One region of the Streptomyces similanensis genome, then DNA from elsewhere that is predicted to be linked to it. Evidence: riboswitches for the same ligand, from Rfam matches in the RefSeq annotation. Region 1 holds a riboswitch; the other holds the start of a gene.
What was found. A riboswitch is a leader RNA that binds a small molecule or an ion and turns the genes downstream of it on or off. The one in region 1 is predicted to bind ZMP and ZTP.
Positions count from the first base shown of each region.

Region 1 (10,421 bases):
GCGGCGAACAGGGCGAGACCGGCGAGCAGCGCGCCCTTGCGGCCGTGCCGGTCGCCGAGCGCCCCGGCCGGGATGAGCAGTCCGGCGAAGGCGATGACGTAGGCGTCGACCGTCCACAGGATGTCGCCACGCGTGAGGTGCAGGGAGGACGCGGCCAGCTGCGGGATCAGCAGGTTGATGGCGGCGACCATGCTCTGCGCGACCAGGACGCAGGCGCACAGGGCCAGCAGCGTGGAGCGCTTCAGGGCGCTCGTCGGAGCCGGAGCCGGAGCGGGAGCCGGGGTCTCGGCCTGGGCGGACGCGGAGGCGGAGGCGGTGTTTCGGGCAGGTGAGGGCATGGCTCCTCCGGGGAGACCGGTGTGGTGGGGGATGCCCTGTCACCGTAGGCTCGCAGGTGACCTGCACTCCAGTGCAATCTTGACAAGGGAAAGATGCGTGTGACGCAATCCGCGGAGGCGGCCGGGCCCACGGCGCCCACCGGCATCGACCTCAATCTGCTGCTCGCCCTCGACGTCCTCCTGGAGGAGCAGAGCGTGCAGGGCGCCGCCCGGCGGCTGCACCTGTCCGAACCGGCGATGAGCCGCACCCTGGGCCGGATCCGCAGGGCGCTGGGCGATCCGGTGCTGGTGCGCGCCGGCCGGCGCATGGTGCCGACCCCGCACGCCCTGGCGGTACGCGCCGAGGTGAGCGCGGTGGTGGAGCGCGCCCGCGCCCTGTTCGCGCCGGGCCGGGACGCCGATCTGCGCACCGTCACCCGCACGTTCACGGTGCTGTGCCACGACGCGGTGCCCGCCTCCTGCGGCGCGGCCCTGTTCGCGCGGGCCGCCCGGGAGGCGCCCGGCGTCCGGGTCCGCTTCCTGGGCGAGAGCCACGTGGACGCGCCGTTCCTGCGGCAGGGCACCGCCGATCTGGAGGTCGGGGTGATCGACACCACCTCTCCCGAGGTGCGCACCGAGCACCTGTACGAGGACCGGATGGTCGGCGTCGTACGGGCCGGACATCCGCTGCTCGGCGGCGAGGTGACGCCGGAGCGGTACGCCGCGGCCGAGCACCTGTCGGTGTCGCGGCGCGGCCGGCTGCACGGGCCCGTGGACGCGGCCCTCGCCGAACGGGGCCTGACCCGGCGGGTGGTGGGCGGCGTCGGGACCTTTCCGGCCGCGCTGTTCGTGCTGCGCGACAGCAATCTGGTGGGCCTGATCACCTCCTGGGGGCTGCCGCTGGCCACGGCGCTGGGCCTGGTCACCTTCGACGTGCCGCTGGAGCTGCCGGTGCTGGGGATGGGGCTGGCCTGGCACCCGCGCCACGACGCCGACCCGGCGCACGCCTGGCTGCGGCAGTGCTTCCGGGAGGTGCTGGCGCAGTGGTCCGGGTCCCTGGACGGATGAACCCCCGTTCCGCCCGTCCCGGACCCGCCCCACCGCGCCGGCGCCCCCGCGTCCCCCCCCCCGCGCCCTACCTCCCGATGCCCTCCGCGATCTCCCGCAGGGCCGCCGTCGCGCGGCGCTGGAGGCCCGGGCCGAAGGTGACGCGGTCCGCGCCGAGTTCGCCGAGCGCGGCGGGCGAGGGGCCCTCGCCGGGCCGTGCCAGCACGTTCATCGGGCCCCGGATTCCCGCCCGCAGGGCCGGCAGCGCCTCCACGGGGGCGAGGATCGGGTACACGCAGTCCGCGCCCGCCGCCACGTACAACGCGGCCCGCTCGACGGCCTCTTCGACGGCACGTCCGACGGCACGTCCGACGGCAGGCCCGACGGCACGGCCGCCGGCCGGTCCGGCCACCTGCCCGCCGTCGTCGCCGCCGTGGACGAACGTGTCGAGGCGGGCGTTGACGAACAGCAGGTCGCCGGCGGCCGCGCGGACCTCGGCGAGGAAGTCCGCCTGCCGTCGCGGGTCCTCAAGGACACCCCCGTGCGAGTCCTCCAGGTTGCAGCCCACCGCCCCGGCCTCCAGCAGCCGGTCCACCAGCTCCTTCGGCGCGAGCCCGTACCCGTCCTCCACGTCCGCCGACACCGGTACGTCCACCGCCCGGGCGATCCGCGCCACGGCCGCGAACATCTCCGGCGCCGGCGTCCGGCCGTCCGCGTACCCGAGGGACGCGGCGATCCCGGCGCTCGGCGTCGCCAGCGCCGGGAACCCGGCCTCGGCGAACACCCGGGCGCTCGCCGCGTCCCACGGCCCCGGCAGCACCAGCGGATCACCCGGCGCGCGCCCGTGGTGCAGGGCGCGGAACGTGGCCGCGCCGCTCACGCCTGCCGCCCGCCCGGCGGGACCCGGCGGCTGACCATCAGCCGGTTCCAGCCGTTGATGACGGTGATCAGCGAGACGAGATGGGCCAGTTCGGCCTCCTCGAACAGCTGGGCGGCCCGGTCGTACACCTCGTCCGGGACGAAGCCGTCGGTCAGCACCGTGACCGCCTCGGTCAGGGCGAGCGCGGCCCGCTCCCGCTCGGTGTAGCGGCCCTCGGCCTCCTCCCAGGCGTTGAGCAGCTGGACGCGGTCCTCGGACTCGCCGTTCTCGCGGGCGGCCCGCAGGTGCATGTCGAGGCAGAACGCGCAGTGGTTGAGCTGCGAGGCGCGGATCATGACCAGCTCGGCGAGGACCGGATCGCCGAAGCCCTTCTTCGCGGCCGCGCCGACCGCCCGCATCGCCTGGAACACCTTCTGGTCCAGCAGCTGCGAACGGCTCACGCGGGCCGCCCCGGCTGGTAGTGGCCCGGGGTCATGCGGGTGGTCACGCCGAACCGGTTCCACGCGTTGATCACCGTGATCGCGGCGATCAGCTGGGCCAGCTCAGGCTCCTCGAACAGGCCCGCGGCCCGGTCGTACACCTCGTCCGGGACGAAGCCGTCGGTCAGGACGGTGATCGCCTCGGTCAGCTCGATCGCCGCCAGCTCCTTCTCCGTGTAGAAGTGCCGCGACTCCTCCCAGGCGCTGAGCTGCACGATCCGCTCCACGCTCTCGCCGGCCGCGAGCGCGTCCTTGGTGTGCATGTCGAGGCAGAACGCGCAGTGGTTGAGCTGCGAGGCGCGGATCTTCACCAGCTCGTACAGCTTCGCGTCCAGGCCCCGCTTCGCGGCGGTGTCCAGTCGGATCATCGCCTTGTAGACCTCGGGGGCGTGCTTGGCCCACTCCAGCCGGGGCGCCTGTTCGGGCGCGTACCCGGCCGTGGCCGCCGCTGCCGCTCCGTTCGGTGCCGTGGTCGCCGTGGTCGCCGTGGTCGCCGTTCCGTTCGGTGCCGTGGTCGCCGTAGTCGCCGTGGTCGCTGTCGTGTCGGGTGTGTCGTTCTTCGTGGTCACATTTCGACCCTAGGCACGAAGCGTCCCAGGAGTATGGTCCATTCCCATGGCGGAAACGTGGGCCACTTTGGGCGTCGACCTGCACCTGGAGCCGACCGGACCCGGCGTGCGCCGCGGCCTGACCGACGCGCTGCGCGAGGCGGTGCGCACCGGCCGGCTGGCCCCCGGCACCCGGCTGCCCTCCTCCCGCGCCCTCGCGCCCGACCTGGGCGTCGCCCGCAACACGGTCGCCGACGCCTACGCCGACCTGGTCGCCGAGGGCTGGCTCACCGCCCGCCAGGGCTCGGGCACCCGGGTCGCCACGGGAGTGCCCGCCGCGCCGTTCGCCCAGACCCCGCCCGGCGGCCCGGCGCACCCGCGCCGCCCCCCGTCCCGCCCCCGCCACGACCTGCGCAGCGGCAGCCCCGACCTGGGCTCCTTCCCCCGCGCCGCCTGGCTGCGCGCCGCCCGCCGGGCCCTGACCACGGCCCCGCACCACGTCCTCGGCTACGGCGACCCGCGCGGCCTGCCCGAACTGCGCGCCGCCCTGGCCGGCTACCTCGCCCGCGCCCGCGGCGTGCGCACCGACCCGGAGCACGTGCTGATCTGCTCGGGCTTCGCGCACGGGCTGCGCGTCCTCGCCGAGGTGCTGCGCCGCCGCGGCGCCTCGACCGTCGCCGTCGACTCCTACGGCCTCGACGTGCACTGGAACCTGCTGGCGGCGGCCGGACTGCGCACCCGGCCGCTGCCCTTCGACGACCTGGGCACCGTCACCGGCGGCCTCGCGGACGCGGGGGCGGTGCTGCTCACGCCGTCGCACCAGTTCCCGATGGGCGTGCCGCTGCGGCCCGACCGGCGCGCCGCCGTCATCGAGTGGGCCCGTCGCACCGGCGGCCTGGTCCTGGAGGACGACTACGACGGCGAGTTCCGCTACGACCGCCAGTCGATCGGCGCGCTCCAGGGCCTCGCCCCGGACCGGGTGGTGTACCTGGGCACGGCCAGCAAGTCGCTGGCGCCCGGGCTGCGGCTGGGCTGGATGGCGCTGCCGCCGTCGCTCGCCGAGGAGGCCGCGGCGGCCAAGGGCGCGATGGAGACCTGCGGGGTGCTGGACCAGCTGACGCTGGCGGAGTTCCTGGCCTCCGGGGCCTACGACCGGCATGTGCGCTCGGCGCGGCTGCGGTACCGGCGCCGCCGGGACGCCCTGGTCGAGGCGCTCGCGGCCCGTGCTCCCGACGTGCGCGCCACCGGGATCGCGGCCGGTCTGCACGCCGTGCTGCGGCTGCCGCCCGGCACCGAGCCGGCCGTGGTCCGGGCGGCGGCCTGGCAGGGCCTCGCCGTCTACGGCCTGGCCCGCTTCCGCCACGACCGGGCCGCCGTCACCGCCCCGGACGACGCCCTGGTCGTCGGCTACGGCACCCCACCGGACCACGCCTGGACAGCGGCCCTGGACGCGCTGTGCCGGGTCCTGCCGTAGCGACGACCCGCGACGACACCCCGAGAGCCACCGGGGCGACGGCTCAGCGCGCGTCGTCGGCCGGGGTCCTCGCCGCCGCCGTCTCCTCCGCCGGCGCCTCCCCGAACCGGGCCAGCGCCAGCGCCCCGGCGATCGCCACCGCGAAGCCCAGCACCGCCAGCCAGGCCAGTCCGTCGCGGGTGCGGTCGCCCAGCCAGACCACGCCGACCGCCGCCGGGCCGAGCGTCTCGCCGAGCACCATGCCCGCCGTCGCCGTCGTCACCGAACCGCGCTGGAGGGCCGAGGTCAGCAGCAGGAACGCCGCGCCGCCGCCCAGCACCAGCGCGTACGCCGCCGGGTTGGCGAACAGCCGGGCCGGACTGACCGAGTCCACCAGCCGCACCGTCACCTCGACCACGCCGAACCCGCAGCCCGCGCCCAGACCCAGCAGCAGCGCCCGGCCGCGTTCCGGCAGGCGTCCGGCGACCGCGCCCAGCGCGAGCACCGCGAGCGCGGCCCCCAGCATCACCCACCGCAGCGCCGCCGAGCCGTCCTCGTGCCCCTCGGCGCCCGAGGCCAGGCCCAGCATCGCGAGGCCCGCGCAGACCACCCCGACCGCTGCCCACTCGGTGCCGCTCAGCCGCACCCGCAGCAGCCGCGCCGCGGCCACCGCCGTCACCGCGAGACTGGACGCCAGGGCGGCGCCGACCGCGTAGATCGGCAGCGAGCGCAACGCCACGATCTGGAGCAGGAAACCGAGTCCGTCCAGGGCCAGGCCCGCCAGGTACCGCCACTGCCGCAGCGCCCGCAGCAGCAGTGCCGCGTCGCCGCCCGAACCCCCTCCGGCGTCGGCCGCCGCCCGGGCGGCGACCGCCTGGAGCACCGTCGCCGTACCGAAACACACCGCCGCGCCGAGCGCGCACACCATTCCGAGAAGCACCCGGCGACTCTAGGCCCTGCCCGCACCACCCGCCCCCACCACCCGTAACCAAGCCCCGCCCCCGAGGCCCGCATTGAGCCCCCCCACCTCCACCCCCGCCCCACCCCCTCCCACCTCACGCCTGAACCGATCCCCCCTGGGCATGCGCATGGCGGTGTCTTTAGGCTGGCGGCCGGAGAGCGGCCGCGCACGCGGCCGGTGGTCGACCACGACGGGGAGAGACGGACATGGCGGACGCACGGCGACAACTGCGGTCGGCGACGGTCGTACTGGGCGGCATGGGACTGCTCGCGACGGCACTCACCGCCTGCTCCTCCGCCCCCGACAAGCGCTGCGTCGACCGCGGCAGCTACACCGCGGCCAAGGGCTACAAGGTCGTCTCCGACAAGAACTGCAAGTCCACCGGCAAGACCTCCGCCAACGGCGTCTGGTACTACGGCGGCAAGAAGAAGAGCGGCTGGGTCACCGGCGGCTCTCTCACCAAGCCCGGCAAGGGCTCCGGCGGCTCCAGCGGCTCCAGCGGGTCCAGCGGCGGCCACGGCGGCGTGGACCGGGGCGGCTTCGGCAGCGGCCACGGCAAGTCCGGCGGCTGACGCCCGCGATGGAACGCCGTACGATCGCCCCCCGGCCCGGCTGGCAGCAGACCGTCGAGGCCCAGGGGCTCATCTATCCCCTGACCCGGTACCCCGACGACAGCCTGCGGCCCTACTGGGACGAGAGCGCCCACTACGTCTTCTCGCTGCCCGAGGTCGAGGCGCTGGAGGAGACGGTCGAGGAACTGCACCGCATGTGCCTGGCCGCGGCCGAGCACATCGTCGCCACCAACCGCTTCGCCGACCTCGGCATCACCGACCCGCGCGTCGCCGGGGCCGTCGCCGAGGCGTGGCGCCGGCGCGCCGAACTCCCCGCCGTCTACGGCCGCTTCGACCTGCGCTACGACGGCACCGGGCCGGCCAAGCTGCTGGAGTACAACGCCGACACCCCCACCTCCCTGGTGGAGGCGGCCTCGCCCCAGTGGTTCTGGATGGAGGATCGTTTCCCCGGCGCCGACCAGTGGAACTCCCTGCACGAACGCCTGGTGGCCGCCTGGCGCGAGCAGGCCCGCCTGCTGCCGCCGGGCAGCCCGCTGCACTTCGCGCACTCCGCCGACGACGAACTCGGCGAGGACCTGATGACGGTCGCCTACCTCAAGGAGACCGCGGAACAGGCCGGGCTCGCCACCGACTGGATCTCCATGGAGGAGATCGGCTGGGACCCGCTGTCCGGCCGGTTCGTCGACAACGGCCTGCACTTCATCCGCGCGATCTTCAAGCTCTACCCCTGGGAGTGGCTGACCACCGACCGCTTCGCCGGCCATGTCCTGGACACCCTCGACAACGGCGGCGGCACCGGCTCCACCCTGTGGATCGAACCCGCCTGGAAGATGCTGCTCAGCAACAAGGCGCTGCTGGCGATCCTGTGGGAGCTCTACCCCGGCCACCCCAACCTCCTGCCCGCCCACCTCGACGGCCCGCGCGACCTGGCCGCCGGGCCCGGCTACGTCGCCAAGCCGCTGCTGGGCCGCGAGGGCGCCGGAGTGACCGTCCACCCGCCGGGCACGCAGGCCGCCGTGCGCGAGGAGCCCTGCTGCTACCAGGCCCTCGCCCCGCTGCCCGCCTTCGACGGCAACCACGTCGTCCTCGGCGCCTGGGTGGTCGGGGACGAGGCCGCGGGTCTCGGCATCCGCGAGTCCTCCGGCCTCGTCACCGACGAGTACGCGCGCTTCGTCCCGCACGTGATCCTCTAGGCGCGGTCCGACGGGCGTTCTCCGGGCACGGCTCGACGGGCGTTCTCCGGGCACGGCCCGACGGGCATTCTCCGGGCACGGCCCGGCGGCCGTGTGATTCTCTGGGCGGTCCGGCGACGCGTCGCGCCCGCGGCGCGTCCGGTCCGGACAGGACGGGAGACGGCAGACATGAGGTTCCTCCTCGAAGTCACGGTGGACGACGCGCTTCCCGCCGGGGAGAAGGCGGCCGAACTGGGCCGGATCCTGCGCTACTGGGGCGGCAACCTGCACCACTACGCCCTGGAGCCCGGCGACGGCTCGGCGGTGTACGACTCCGGCTACCGGGAGGTCGGCCGGTGGCGTCTGACCGGGGACGACGAGGGCTGAGCGCGCTCGCATGGTGGACGCCGGGCCGGGCGCCGCACGGCGCCCGGTAGGCTGACGGCGGGCCGTGACTGGCGCGCTGGACCCCGACGCGGGGCTCCGAGGATGGGACCGACCATCGGGAAGCGGCCCGGGTGAAAGAACTGTGCCGTGCGCCTGGGCCGTACCGTGAACGCCGAACGCCACGTCCGGAGGTCCTAGACATGACCGCGCCCCTCTCCACCGAGTCCACCGCCTTCCGCGCCGCACTCGACGTGATCCGCGCCGTCGAGCCGCGCGTCGCCGATGCCATCGGCCAGGAGGTCGGCGACCAGCGCGAGATGCTCAAGCTGATCGCCTCGGAGAACTACGCCTCCCCGGCCACCCTGCTCGCGATGGGCAACTGGTTCAGCGACAAGTACGCCGAGGGCACCGTCGGCCGCCGCTTCTACGCCGGCTGCCGCAACGTCGACACCGTCGAGTCGCTCGCCGCCGAGCACGCCAGGGAACTCTTCGGCGCCCGCCACGCCTACGTCCAGCCGCACTCCGGCATCGACGCCAACCTGGTCGCGTTCTGGGCCGTCCTCGCCGACCGGGTCGAGGTCCCCTTCCTCCAGAAGACCGGCGTCCGCCAGATCAACGACCTCTCCGAGGCCGACTGGGCCGAGCTGCGGCACGCCTTCGGCAACCAGCGCATGCTGGGCATGTCCCTGGACGCCGGCGGCCACCTCACCCACGGCTTCCGTCCGAACATCTCAGGAAAGATGTTCGACCAGCGCTCCTACGGCACCGACCCGGCCACCGGCCTGATCGACTACGAGGCGCTGCGCGCCCAGGCCCGCGATTTCAAGCCGCTGATCCTGGTCGCGGGCTACTCGGCCTACCCGCGCCTGGTGAACTTCCGGATCATGCGCGAGATCGCCGACGAGGTCGGCGCGACCCTCATGGTCGACATGGCGCACTTCGCCGGCCTGGTCGCGGGCAAGGTCCTCACCGGCGACTTCGACCCGGTGCCGCACGCGCAGATCGTCACCACCACCACGCACAAGTCGCTGCGCGGCCCGCGCGGCGGCATGGTCCTGTGCGACGACTCCCTCAAGGACCAGGTCGACCGCGGCTGCCCGATGGTCCTCGGCGGCCCGCTCCCGCACGTCATGGCCGCCAAGGCCGTCGCCCTGGCCGAGGCACGGCAGCCCGCCTTCCAGGACTACGCCCGGCGGATCGTGGACAACGCCCGCGCGCTCGCCGAGGGCCTGACGCGCCGCGGCGCCACCCTGGTCACCGGCGGCACGGACAACCACCTCAACCTGATCGACGTCGCCTCCTCCTACGGCCTCACCGGCCGCCAGGCCGAGGCCGCGCTGCTGGACTCCGGCATCGTCACCAACCGCAACGCCATCCCGGCCGACCCCAACGGCGCCTGGTACACCTCCGGCATCCGCGTCGGCACCCCGGCCCTGACCACCCGGGGCCTGGGCACCGCCGAGATGGACGAGGTGGCCGGCCTCGTCGACCGCGTCCTGACCACCGCCGAGCCCGGCACCACCAGCAAGGGCGCGCCCTCCAAGGCGCAGCACGTGCTCGACCCGAAGGTCTCGGACGAGATCTCCCAGCGGGCCACGGACCTGGTCGCCGGCTTCCCGCTCTACCCGGAGATCGACCTCGGCTGACCCGTCCCGGTGAACGACGGGGCCCCTCGCCCGACGCCCCCTTCGCGCGGCGGTCCGCCTCCCCGGCGGGCCGCCGCGCGGCGTTCTCCGGCCGCGCAAACCCGGCCCGTCGGGGGCGGTGGTCAATGAGAGAATGGTGAGCATGGCCACTGATCGACCTCGCGTGCTCTCCGGAATCCAGCCCACCGCGGGCTCGTTCCACCTCGGCAACTACCTCGGCGCCGTGCGCCAGTGGGTGGCCCTTCAGGAGAGCCACGACGCGTTCTACATGCTCGCCGACCTGCACGCGATCACGGTCACGCAGGACCCGGCCGAGCTGCGCGCCAACACCCGGGTGGCCGTCGCCCAGCTGCTGGCCGCCGGCCTCGACCCGGACCGCTGCACGCTCTTCGTCCAGAGCCATGTGCCCGAGCACGCCCAGCTCGCCTGGGTGATGAACTGCCTCACCGGCTTCGGCGAGGCCGGCCGGATGACCCAGTTCAAGGACAAGTCCGCCAAGCAGGGCGCCGACCGCACCTCGGTCGGCCTGTTCACGTACCCGATCCTCCAGGTCGCCGACATCCTGCTCTACCAGGCGCACGAGGTGCCGGTGGGCGAGGACCAGCGCCAGCACATCGAGCTGACCCGTGACCTGGCCGAGCGCTTCAACGGCCGCTACGGCGAGACCTTCACCGTCCCCAGGGCGTACATCCTCAAGGAGACGGCGAAGATCTACGACCTCCAGGAGCCGACCGCGAAGATGAGCAAGTCGGCGTCCACGCCGAAGGGCCTCATCAACCTGCTGGACGACCCGAAGGCCACCGCGAAGAAGGTCAGGAGCGCGGTCACCGACACCGACACCGTCATCCGCTACGACCCGGAGACCAAGGCCGGCGTCAGCAACCTCCTCACCATCTACTCCACCCTCACCGGTGCGGGTATCGGCGAACTGGAGGAGAAGTACGCGGGCAAGGGCTACG
Region 1 covers NZ_BAABKC010000047.1:57,424-67,844, reverse strand. Annotated here, with positions in the region: gene ABEB07_RS17210 (MFS transporter) at 1-338, opposite strand, end outside; gene ABEB07_RS17205 (LysR family transcriptional regulator) at 432-1,385, shown strand; gene ABEB07_RS17200 (isocitrate lyase/PEP mutase family protein) at 1,453-2,244, opposite strand; gene ABEB07_RS17195 (carboxymuconolactone decarboxylase family protein) at 2,241-2,684, opposite strand; gene ABEB07_RS17190 (carboxymuconolactone decarboxylase family protein) at 2,681-3,292, opposite strand; gene pdxR (MocR-like pyridoxine biosynthesis transcription factor PdxR) at 3,339-4,745, shown strand; gene ABEB07_RS17180 (DMT family protein) at 4,789-5,652, opposite strand; gene ABEB07_RS17175 (hypothetical protein) at 5,892-6,257, shown strand; gene ABEB07_RS17170 (glutathionylspermidine synthase family protein) at 6,266-7,450, shown strand; gene ABEB07_RS17165 (hypothetical protein) at 7,619-7,816, shown strand; ZMP/ZTP riboswitch at 7,871-7,982, shown strand; gene ABEB07_RS17160 (glycine hydroxymethyltransferase) at 8,017-9,462, shown strand; gene trpS (tryptophan--tRNA ligase) at 9,605-10,421, shown strand, end outside.

Region 2 (10,421 bases), on a different contig from region 1:
CCAGCCAGGCGAGGTAGGTGGCCCGGCCGGGCCGGCAGCGGATCGCGGGCAGGTGCTCGGCGAGGAGGCCGGCGAGCAGCCGCCGGTTGTCGTCGAGGCCGGCCAGCAGGGCGTCCAGCCAGGGGCCGGCGTCGCGCAGCGCGGCGGTGTGGGCGATGACGCCGAGGTGGCTGGCCCCGTCGGCGGCCTCCGCGGGCAGCCGGGCGAGGTCGGCGGCGGCCTCGGGACCGGCGACGGCGAGGGCGGCCTTGAGGCCGGCCAGATTCCACCCCTTGCTCGCCGACATGAGCGACAGACCCCGCTCGCCGCCCGGCACGCTCAGATACGGCACGAAGTCGGCGCCGGCCGCGACCAGCGGCGCGTGGATCTCGTCGGCGACGACGCGTACGCCGTGCCGGTCGGCGAGTTCGGCCACGGCGGCGAGTTCGGCGGCGGTGTGCACGGTGCCGGTCGGGTTCTGCGGGCTGCACAGCAGGTACGCGGCGCGCCCGCCGCCGGCCACGGCCCGCCGGAACGCCTCGTCCAGCGCACCGAGATCCAGGCGCAGGTCGGCGCCGAGCGGCGCCCGCACCACCCGCCGGTCCATATGCGTGACGAACTGGAAGAACGGCGGGTACACCGGCGGGCTGACGATCACCGGGTCGCCGGGCCCGGTCACCAGTTTCAGCATCTCCACCGCGCCCAGCATCACGTCGGGCACCAGCGCGGTGCGCTCCACGGCGAGCCCGTCCCAGCCCCAGCGTTTGGCCGCGAAGGCGGCGAGCGCCTCGGCGTAGGCGGTGCCGACGGGGTAGCCGGTGTCGCCGAGGGCGAGGGCGTCGGTGACCGCCCGGACGACCGGTTCGGGCTGCGGTACGTCCATCTCGGCCACCCACAGCGGCAGGACGTCGGCGGGATGGGTGCGCCACTTCATGCTGGTGCGGCGGCGCAGGTCGGCGGGGCTGAGGACGCGCAGGGGGTTCGGTTCACCGGACGGGGCGTGCGGAGTCCTGTTCATGGGCCCAAGATAGGCCGCCGGGCGCGCGGTTCCGGGGGAGCGCGCACGACCCGGCCGGTGTGCGCCGGACCACCGGCGGGCCTCCGGCGGGCTGAACGCGGGGGCGGTGCGGCGCGTATGGATCGGCGGGGCCGGTGTTCGAGGTCCGGGGTCCGGGAGCCGGGTACTTTTTCGGGAGCCAGGTATGAGGCACGCACGACGGCGGGTCGTCCGGAGGGTGGCGCGGCTGACGGCCGTCGCGGGGCTCGTCCTGGGCCCGGCGATGGTCGCCCACGCGGCGCTGGCCGGTGCGCCGTCCGGGACGCGGGAGCCACCGCGCGACGTCGTCCGCTCGGCGGCCGGACCGGCCGCTGGACCGGCCGCCGCGCCGGGTTCCACGCCGGGTTCCGCACTGGTGGCACGGCTGGGCACGGCCCGTACGGCGGGCAGCTGGGTCGGCTCCGACGGGCGTACGGTCGTCGCCGTGACCGACGCGGAGGCGGCGGCCGAGGTGCGGCGGGCGGGCGCCGGGGCGAGGCTCGTGCGGCACAGCATGGACGAGCTGAGGTCGGCCGGGGCGGCCCTGCGCGCCGCGCCGCGGGTGCCCGGCACGGCGTGGGCGGTCGACTACCGGACGAACCGGGTGACGGTGGAGGCCGACAGCTCCGTCTCCGCCGCCGACTGGGACCGGATGAGCCGGGTGGCGAGCGGCATCGGCTCCTTCGTGCGCATGGAGCGCGCGCCGGGCAGGTTCACCACGCGGCTCAACGGGGCGCAGCCGATCCTGTCGGCGGGCGGGCGCTGCTCGGCCGGTTTCAACGTGACCGACGGGCGCGACGACTTCATCCTCACCGCCGGGCACTGCGGGCCGGAGGGCTCGGCCTGGTTCGCGTCCGGCGCGGGCGACCGGCGGTTGGGCGACACGGTCGCCTCGACCTTCCCGGGCAGCGACTTCTCGCTGGTGAGGTACGCCGCCGGCCGGGCCGGGCAGGGCGCGGACGTGGTGGCGATCGGCGGCGGCAACGGCGTGCGGATCACGGGGGCGGGGGACGCGGCGGTGGGGCAGCGGGTGTTCCGCAGCGGCAGCACCAGCGGGCTGCACGACGGGGAGGTGACCGGTCTCGACGCGACCGTGAACTATCCCGAGGGCACGGTGAGCGGTCTGATCCGGACCACGGTGTGCGCCGAGCCGGGCGACAGCGGCGGCCCGCTGTTCTCGGAGGGCATCGCCCTCGGGGTGACGTCGGGCGGCAGCGGCGACTGCGCGACGGGCGGTACGACGTTCTTCCAGCCGGTGCCGAAGGCGCTGACCGCGCTGGGTGTGCGGCTGATCGTGTCGGCTCCGGCCAGGGACACGAGCGGGGGCGGCGACGGAGGCGGCGGCGGGGCGGCGTCGGCCGGTGGGGCGTCCGGAGGTGGGTCCGGTGCGTCCGGTTCGTCCGGCGGGTCCGGTGTCGGGTCGGCAGCGGGCGGCGGCACGGCGGGTGCGGCGGGTGCGGCCTCCCCCGGTTCGCCGGCGCGGGTGCCGGGCGGCGCGGCCGGGAGCACGCCTGCGGCCCGGCTGACCGACCCGCGTGCCGTCGGCCCGGGTCTGCTGGTGCTGGCGGGCGGTCTGGTCGCGCTGGCGGCGACCCGGTGGCTGCGCACGGAGCGGGACCGAGCGGCCTACCGGCGCCGTTACTCCGCCACCTGGAGCTGACCGGGGCGCGGCGGCCGGCCGGTCGGCCGGGGTGGTGTGAGGAAGGTGACGGCCGACGCGGGGCCGGCCCGGCGGGACGGGGTCCCGCCGGTGAGGTCGACGATGCCGTACGAGGCGGCGGAGGTCGGTGTGAGAAGGGCGCCCGTTCGCAAAGGGGCGCCCCCGTGGGAGGGTCCGACGGCCGGAGGCCGGGAGGCGGTCAGGCCGCGTGGTCCGACTGCGGAGCGGCCTGAGCCCACTCCAGGACGAGGCGCTGGTACACCTCGCGCTGCTCGGTGGTCAGTGTCCCGCCCGACCGGCGCCACAGCGCACGGATCTCCTCGTTGACCTCCGCGGCCGATCGCTCGGAGACGGTTTCAACACTGGTGGACATGCTGTGAAGCATATGCCGGACGACGTGAAGGCGCTGTGAGTAAGTACGACCGATACGGACATTTCGGACCGTGTCGCTCATCACGTCGTTCCGGCTCAACCCGCCCGGCCCCGGCTCACGTTCCCGGTTTGCGGCCGTACACGAAGACGTCGTCGCCCTTCTTCAGCAGCGACCAGTACTTCTTGGCGTCCTGGGTGGTCATGTTGACGCAGCCGTGCGAGCCCGGCGGGTTCCACATGCTCAGGCCGACGGAGTGGAATGCCTGCCCGCCGTCGAAGAACTGGCTGTAGGGCATGCGGACGTTGTAGAGGGTCGAGACGTGGTCGATGTCACGCCAGTAGACCTTCTTCAGGCCGGTGCGGGTCTCGTAGCCGTCACGGCCGGTGCGCACAGGCACCGGCCCGTACACGAGTTTCTTGCCGTCCTGGATCCAGCTGAGCTGGAGCGTGAGGTTGACGCAGGCGATACGGCCCTTGTTCGTCGGGCACTTGCCGTCCTTGTTCGGTTTCTTCCCGACGGCCTTCTGCTTGTTCATGAGATCCATCACGCGCCAGGTCACGGGACCCGCGTAGCCGATGGCGGGCGTGATGCCGTGCTTGTTCTGGAAGGCCCGGATCGCCGAGCAGTCGGCGGCCGACTGCCGGCCGTCCACCGGGCGCCCGAGGAACTTCTCGACCTGCTTCTGGTACGGCCCCTTGCTCGCCGTACAGCTCGCCGCCTGCGCCGGCGCTGCGCCGAGCGCGAGTGTGAGCGGCGCCACCAGTGAGGTGGCGCCGAGCACGACGGCTCCCCGTCTGCCTATGTGCCTCATGGGCGCCCTGTCCTTCCCCCTCGATCGGGTTCGCGTCTCTTCGTTCTCGGACACCTAGACAGCCGGGGGCGGCCCGCGGTTGTGGGCGGCCCGGGGTCGAGACGAAACGGTGACATTCGGACGGGTCGGGCGCGGGCGGGTGCGGAGGGGCGCGGGCGGGGTGCGCCGGTGGGCGCGCAGGCGGATACGGTGCGACGCATGTCGGCGTTCGTGCAGCAACTCCCCGCGCTCATCGGTGTGGTGATCGGCGCGCTCGGTTCCTATCTGGCGGTCGTGCGCAGCGACCGGGCCCGCTTCCGCCGGGAACGGGCGGCCCGTTGGGAGGAGCGCCGGCTCGCCGTGTACACCGAGTACGCGCGCACGCTCAAGAAGTCGGTCACGCTGGCCTACCGGGTCGCCTCGCATCTCGGCAACGACCCGCACCCGCATCCGCTGGCCCTGGCGGAGGCCGAGCCCCTGCTGACGGAGGCCGCGCTCGCCCGGGACCCCTCCGGCGAGGCGCTGCTCATGCTGGGCAGCCCGCAGGTCGTGGAGACGGCCCGGGCGTGGGTGGTGGTGGCGATGGAGATGGAACGGTTCCTGCGCGAGGGGCGGCGCGAACCCGACGCCTGGCAGGGGCTGTTGGCGCGGCAGCGGGCCGCGCGGGACGGCTACTACGCCGCCGTGCGGGAGGACTTGACGCTGCCGCCGGGCCATCCGGCGCGCTGGCCGCTGCCGGGCGCGCGCCCGCCCGCGGCGGACGGGTGACGGACGACGGCGCGGCCCGGCGGTGTGCCGGGGGGCGGCGCCCCCGGCCCACCGGTGCGGGTCAGTGGCCGCGGCTGATCCACTCGTCCAGGTGGGGCGCCTCGGCGCCGATGGTGGTGCCGTCGCCGTGGCCGGTGAGGACCTTCGTCTCGGGCGGCAGCGTCAGCAGGCGGTCGCGGATCGAGTCGATGATCGTCGGGAAGTGGGAGTAGGTGCGGCCGGTGGCGCCGGGACCGCCCTGGAAGAGGGTGTCGCCGGTGAAGACGACGCCCAGTCCGGGGTCGTACAGGCAGACGGCGCCCGGAGCGTGGCCGGGGGTGTGCAGGACGGTCAGGTCGGCGCCCGCCGCCTCGATCACCTGGCCGTCGGCGAGGTGCTCGTCGGGCTCCCGGTCCGGGTGGGTCATCCGCCACAGCGGCAGGTCGTCGCGGTGCAGCCAGATCTTCGCGCCGGTGCGGTCGGCGAGGGCGGGCGCGGCGTTCACGTGGTCGTTGTGGGCGTGGGTGCACACGATCGCGGTCAGCCGCCGGTCCCCCACCGCCCGGAGGATCGCCTCGGCGTCGTGGGCGGCGTCGATGACGACGGCCTCGTGGTCGTCGCCGACGATCCACACGTTGTTGTCGACGTCCCAGGAGCCGCCATCGAGGGTGAACTGCCCGGAGGTGACGAGGCGTTCGATGCGGGCGGCCATCACAGCACCACCACCGAGCGCAGCACGTCGCCCTGGTGCATCCGCTCGAACGCCTTCTCCACCTCGTCCAGTTGAATGGTCTCGGTGACGAACTTGTCCAGCGGCAGGCGGCCCTGGAGGTGGAGGTCGATGAGCAGGGGGAAGTCGCGGGAGGGCAGGCAGTCGCCGTACCAGCTCGACTTCAGGGAGCCGCCGCGCCCGAAGACGTCCAGCAGCGGCAGTTCGAGCTTCATCTCCGGCGTCGGCACGCCGACCAGGACGACGGTGCCGGCCAGGTCGCGGGCGTAGAAGGCCTGTCGGTACGTCTCGGGGCGGCCGACCGCCTCGATGACGACGTCGGCGCCGAAGCCGCCGGTCAGCTCGCGGATCGCCTCGACGGGGTCGCTGCTCCGGGAGTTGACGGTGTGGGTGGCGCCCATGGTGCGGGCGGTCTCCAGCTTGCGGTCGTCGATGTCGACGGCGATGACCTTCGCCGCGCCGGCCAGGTACGCGCCGGCGATCGCCGCGTCCCCGACGCCGCCGCAGCCGATGACGGCGACCGAGTCGCCGCGGCCGACGCCGCCGGTGTTGATCGCCGCGCCGATGCCGGCCATCACGCCGCAGCCGAGCAGTCCGGCCACGGCCGGGGAGACGGCCGGGTCGACCTTGGTGCACTGTCCGGCCGCCACGAGCGTCTTCTCGGCGAAGGCGCCGATCCCGAGGGCCGGGGACAGCTCGGTGCCGTCGGTGAGGGTCATCCGCTGCTTCGCGTTGTGGGTGTCGAAGCAGTACCAGGGGCGGCCGCGCAGACAGGCGCGGCACTTTCCGCACACGGCACGCCAGTTGAGGATCACGAAGTCGCCGGGCGCGACGTCGGTGACGCCGTCGCCGACCGACTCCACGACGCCGGCGGCCTCGTGGCCGAGGAGGAAGGGGAAGTCGTCGTTGATGCCGCCCTGCTTGTAGTGCAGGTCGGTGTGGCAGACGCCGCAGGCCTGGACCCGTACCACGGCCTCGCCGGGACCGGGATCCGGCACGACGATCGTCTCGACCCGTACCGGCTCGTTCTTCCCGGGTGCGATCACGCCGCGCACTTCCTGCGCCATGATGGTGGTTCCTTCCGTCGACCGGAGATCCGTACCTTCCGACCCTACGCGCCGCTGATCGGCGACGGTACGAGGACCCGGCCGGTGTCCCCTTCCCCCGGCGCGTCCGGGTCCGCGGCCGCGTTTGCCGAGCCCGGCGGGGCGGAGGACGCTCGGAGGTGAGGCCCGTCGCGGCCCGCCCGGGCCGCGGCCGCGGACCTCGCGGGAGGACACCATGGCAAGCTCCGCGTCAGACACCGGCACACCGCGCCGCGGCATCGAGCCGATCATGGCCGGGGCATGGGACGCGTAGGGCGGCGGACCGCGACGTTCCAGGTCAGCTCCCGGCTGACCTGGACCTTCTCGGCCCACGCGGGCCGGGGCCGGACCCGCGCCCCGGCCCCGCCGGCGCCGCGCCCGATCGCGACGGCGGGCCGCCTCGCCGGCACCGCCCTCCTCCGCTCCCTGCTGCGCGCGGCACTGCCCGGCGCACGGCCCCGGCCCCGGCCCCGGTGCGTACGGCGCGGCCGGCGGCGGTGAGGCGGCCGTACCTGCCCGCTCCTGACCCCTGCCTCCGCCACGAAGCGCCTCCTCCACGGTGCTCCGGTCTCCGGTGAGCCGCCGCCGGGCCCCGGGCCGCCGCACCCGGTCGCGGAACCCGGAGGCGTGCCGCCCCGGGCGGCCCGTAAGCTGGGCCCGGGACCGTGACTGGCGCTGAGGTGGAGTACCACCGGGGAGCGGTCTCCGTCGAGTCACAGCCGCGCGCCTGGGCGATCCGTCGAACGCCCAGGAGTGGACCCATGTCCCAGGCACGCCTCATGGACGGCACCGCGCTCGCCCGCCGCATCGTCGAGCGGACCGCGCGGCGCGCCGCGGAACTCACCGGCCGCACCGGCACCGCGCCCTGTCTGGCGACGGTGCTGGTCGGCGCGGACCCGGCCTCCGTCACCTATGTGCGGATGAAGCAGAACCGGTGCCGCACGGCCGGGATCGTCTCCCGGCACGTGGAGCTGCCCGCCGAGACCAGCACCGGGGAACTGGTCGCCGCGCTGCGGTCGTTGTCGCAGGACCCGGCCGTGCACGGCATCCTGCTCCAGCACCCGGTCGGCGAACACGTCGACGAGCGGGCCGCGTTCGAGGCCATCGCGCCCGAGAAGGACGTCGACGGCGTCACCTTCGCCTCCTTCGCGACGATGAGCTTCGGCGGGCCGGGGTTCGTCTCCTGCACGCCCGGCGGCATCCTGCGGCTGCTGGACGCCTACGACGTCGACCTGGCCGGCAAGCGGGCCGTCGTGGTCGGCCGCAGCGCGATCCTCGGCAAGCCGGTGGGGATGCTGCTGCTCGCCCGGGACGCCACGGTGACGTACTGCCACTCGCGGACCCGGGACCTGGCGTCCGTGGTCCGCGAGGCCGATGTGGTGGTGGCCGCCGTGGGCCGGCCGCGGCTGATCAAGGGCGAGGACGTCAAGCCGGGCGCGGTCGTGATCGACGCCGGTTACAACCCGGGCAACGTCGGCGACGTGGACTTCGACTCCGCCGCGCTGCGGGCCTCGCTGATCACGCCGGTGCCGGGCGGGGTCGGCCCGATGACCATCGCCACGCTGCTGGAGCAGACCGTGGACGCCGCCGCCCGGCAGCTCGGCGGGTGAGCGGCACGGCCGGGCGTCGTACTCCGTGACGTCCCGGCCCTGACGCCGTACTCGGGCTGGTCTGCGGCGCACGTCGCCTCCAGACCGAGGCCGGTTCCGGTGGCCGGGACCGGGGCCGGGGCACGTCGTTCGCGTACGCCGTTCCGGGCCGGCCGGCCGGGCGAGGCGGCGGCCGGTCGCAGTACCTCCTGGCCGGGCGGAGAGAGCCGGGCCGGGGCCTCGTGCGGTCGGGCGGCCGGCGTCTCGGCTCGGCCTCGGGGGCGGCCGTCGTGCGCCGCTCGTGCGCGCCGCCGCCGCTCGCCAGCCGGTCGCACCAGACGTCGGCTGCGCCCGTGGCCGCGTACCGCGTCGGCCGGGCGCAGCGCCGTACAGCCCGCCCGGGCGGCGGCGGAGATCTCGTCGTCGCTCATGACCTGTCCGTGTCCGGCATCCGCGCGCACGTCGCACCGGTGCGCGGGGGACTCGTCGCCCCAGCCGGGTGTGCCGTACGGGCGCCGTGGCGGGGTGACGGCGCCGACACCCCACGGGTCGTTCACGGGCCGTGGCCCGCCCCGCCCGCATACTGGCCGACGTGCGCGTAGCGATCATGACGGCGGGATCCCGGGGCGACGTCGCCCCGTTCACCGGGCTGGGGCACGGTCTGGCCCGCGCGGGCCACGAGGTCACCCTGGTCACCCACGGATGCTTCGAGCCGCTGGTCGCGGGCTCGGGCCTCGGCTTTCGCGCGCTGCCGGTCGATCCGCGGGCCGAGCTGGACTCCTCGCGCGGCCGGGGCCTGCACCGCAGCGCCACCAGCGCGGGGAAGATGGTGCGGGCCGTCGGGCTGGCGCGGGCGGCGCTCGCCCGGATGACCGACGAGCTGGTCGCGGCGGCCGAGAAGAACGACGTGCTGCTGCTGTCCGGCTCGCTCGGACCGGTCGGGCACGCCATCGCCGAAGCGCTCGGCAAACCCAGCATGGGCGCGCATCTGCAACCCCTCTCCCCCACCCGCGAGTTCGCGCCCCCGCTGCTGGGCGGCGGACACTGGGGCGCGGCGGCCAACCGGCTGGCCGGGCACGGGGTGAACCTCGCCGTCGACCGGGTCTTCTCCGCGGCGGTGCCCGCCGTGCGGTCCCGGCTCGGGCTGCCCGCCGCCCGCCCCGCGACGCCCTGGTACATCCGCGCGGGGCTGCGCCGGCCCGTGCACCATGGCTTCAGCGAGCTGGTGGTGCCCCGGCCGGGCGACTGGCGGCCCGGGCTGCGGGTGTGCGGCTACTGGTGGCCGTACGACCGTGACGACTCGCTCCCCGCGGAGCTGCTGCGGTTCCTGGACGCCGGGCCGCCGCCGGTCTTCGTGGGGCTCGGCAGCGCCACCGTGCCCGATCCGCGCCGGCTGAGCGGCACCATCGTGCGCGCGCTGCGCCGGGCCGGGCTGCGCGGGGTGGTGCAGCGCGGCTGGGGCGGGCTCGCGGCGGCCGGGGACGACATGCTCACCATCGGCGAGGTCCCGCACTCGGCGCTGTTCCCGCGCATGGCGGCCGTGGTGCACCACGCGGGGGCGGGCACCACGGCGGCGGGTCTGCGCGCGGGGGTGCCCGCGGTGCCGCTGCCGGTCCAGTTCGACGAGGGTTTCTGGGCCGAGCGGCTGATCCGGCTGGGGGTGGCCCCGTGCGCCGTCCCGGTGCGCCGGCTGACCGCGGAGTCGCTGGCCGCGGCCCTCGTACGGGCCACCCGCCATCCGGTCCACCGGGAGCGGGCCGAGGCGCTGGGCGTCCGGATCCGCGCGGAGGACGGCGTGGCGCCGGTGCGGGCCGCGGTGGAGGGACTGGCGGGCGCCGTCTGACACCGCGCCGTGCGCCGCCACCCCTGGTATCACCGGTGTCACCGGTGTCACCGGTTCCGGCGGTTCGCCCGGTTCCGGAACCGGGCGGCTTTCGGCCAGAGGCCCCGCCGCACCACTCGCCCCGCCCCGGGCTCGGTCATAGAGTGACCTACACCACACCGGTCGCTGGTTTCCCTCATGCACGCCCGGACGGTCCCTGGAGGGCACATGACCCATATCTCGGTCACGGTGGACGGCACGGCCTACGAGGACGAGGTGGAGCCCCGCCTGCTGCTGGTCCACTACCTGCGCGACCGGCTCGGCCTGACCGGCACCCCCGTCGGCTGCGACACCTCCAACTGCGGGGCGTGCACCGTCGAGCTGGACGGCGCGAGCGTCAAGAGCTGCACGGTGCTGGCCGTGCAGGCGGACGGCGGCGAGGTGACCACCGTGCAGGGGCTGGCCCGAGGCGGCGTGTGGACGCCGTTGCAGCGCGCCTTCCACGAGCGGCACGCGCTCCAGTGCGGCTACTGCACCCCCGGCATGATCATGGCCGCCCGCGATCTGCTGCGCGAGAACCCGCACCCCACCTCCGACGAGGTGCGCAAGG
Region 2 covers NZ_BAABKC010000129.1:4,795-15,215, reverse strand. Annotated here, with positions in the region: gene ABEB07_RS35365 (MalY/PatB family protein) at 1-997, opposite strand, end outside; gene ABEB07_RS35360 (S1 family peptidase) at 1,182-2,675, shown strand; gene ABEB07_RS35355 (hypothetical protein) at 2,875-3,060, opposite strand; gene ABEB07_RS35350 (L,D-transpeptidase family protein) at 3,164-3,859, opposite strand; gene ABEB07_RS35345 (hypothetical protein) at 4,058-4,606, shown strand; gene ABEB07_RS35340 (MBL fold metallo-hydrolase) at 4,668-5,297, opposite strand; gene ABEB07_RS35335 (S-(hydroxymethyl)mycothiol dehydrogenase) at 5,297-6,382, opposite strand; gene ABEB07_RS35330 (hypothetical protein) at 6,662-6,901, shown strand; ZMP/ZTP riboswitch at 7,056-7,140, shown strand; gene ABEB07_RS35325 (bifunctional 5,10-methylenetetrahydrofolate dehydrogenase/5,10-methenyltetrahydrofolate cyclohydrolase) at 7,162-8,010, shown strand; gene ABEB07_RS35320 (glycosyltransferase) at 8,597-9,832, shown strand; gene ABEB07_RS35315 ((2Fe-2S)-binding protein) at 10,040-10,421, shown strand, end outside.
Region 2: linked by a shared signal. The riboswitch ahead of ABEB07_RS35325 (bifunctional 5,10-methylenetetrahydrofolate dehydrogenase/5,10-methenyltetrahydrofolate cyclohydrolase) and the one ahead of ABEB07_RS17160 (glycine hydroxymethyltransferase) in region 1 are both predicted to bind ZMP and ZTP.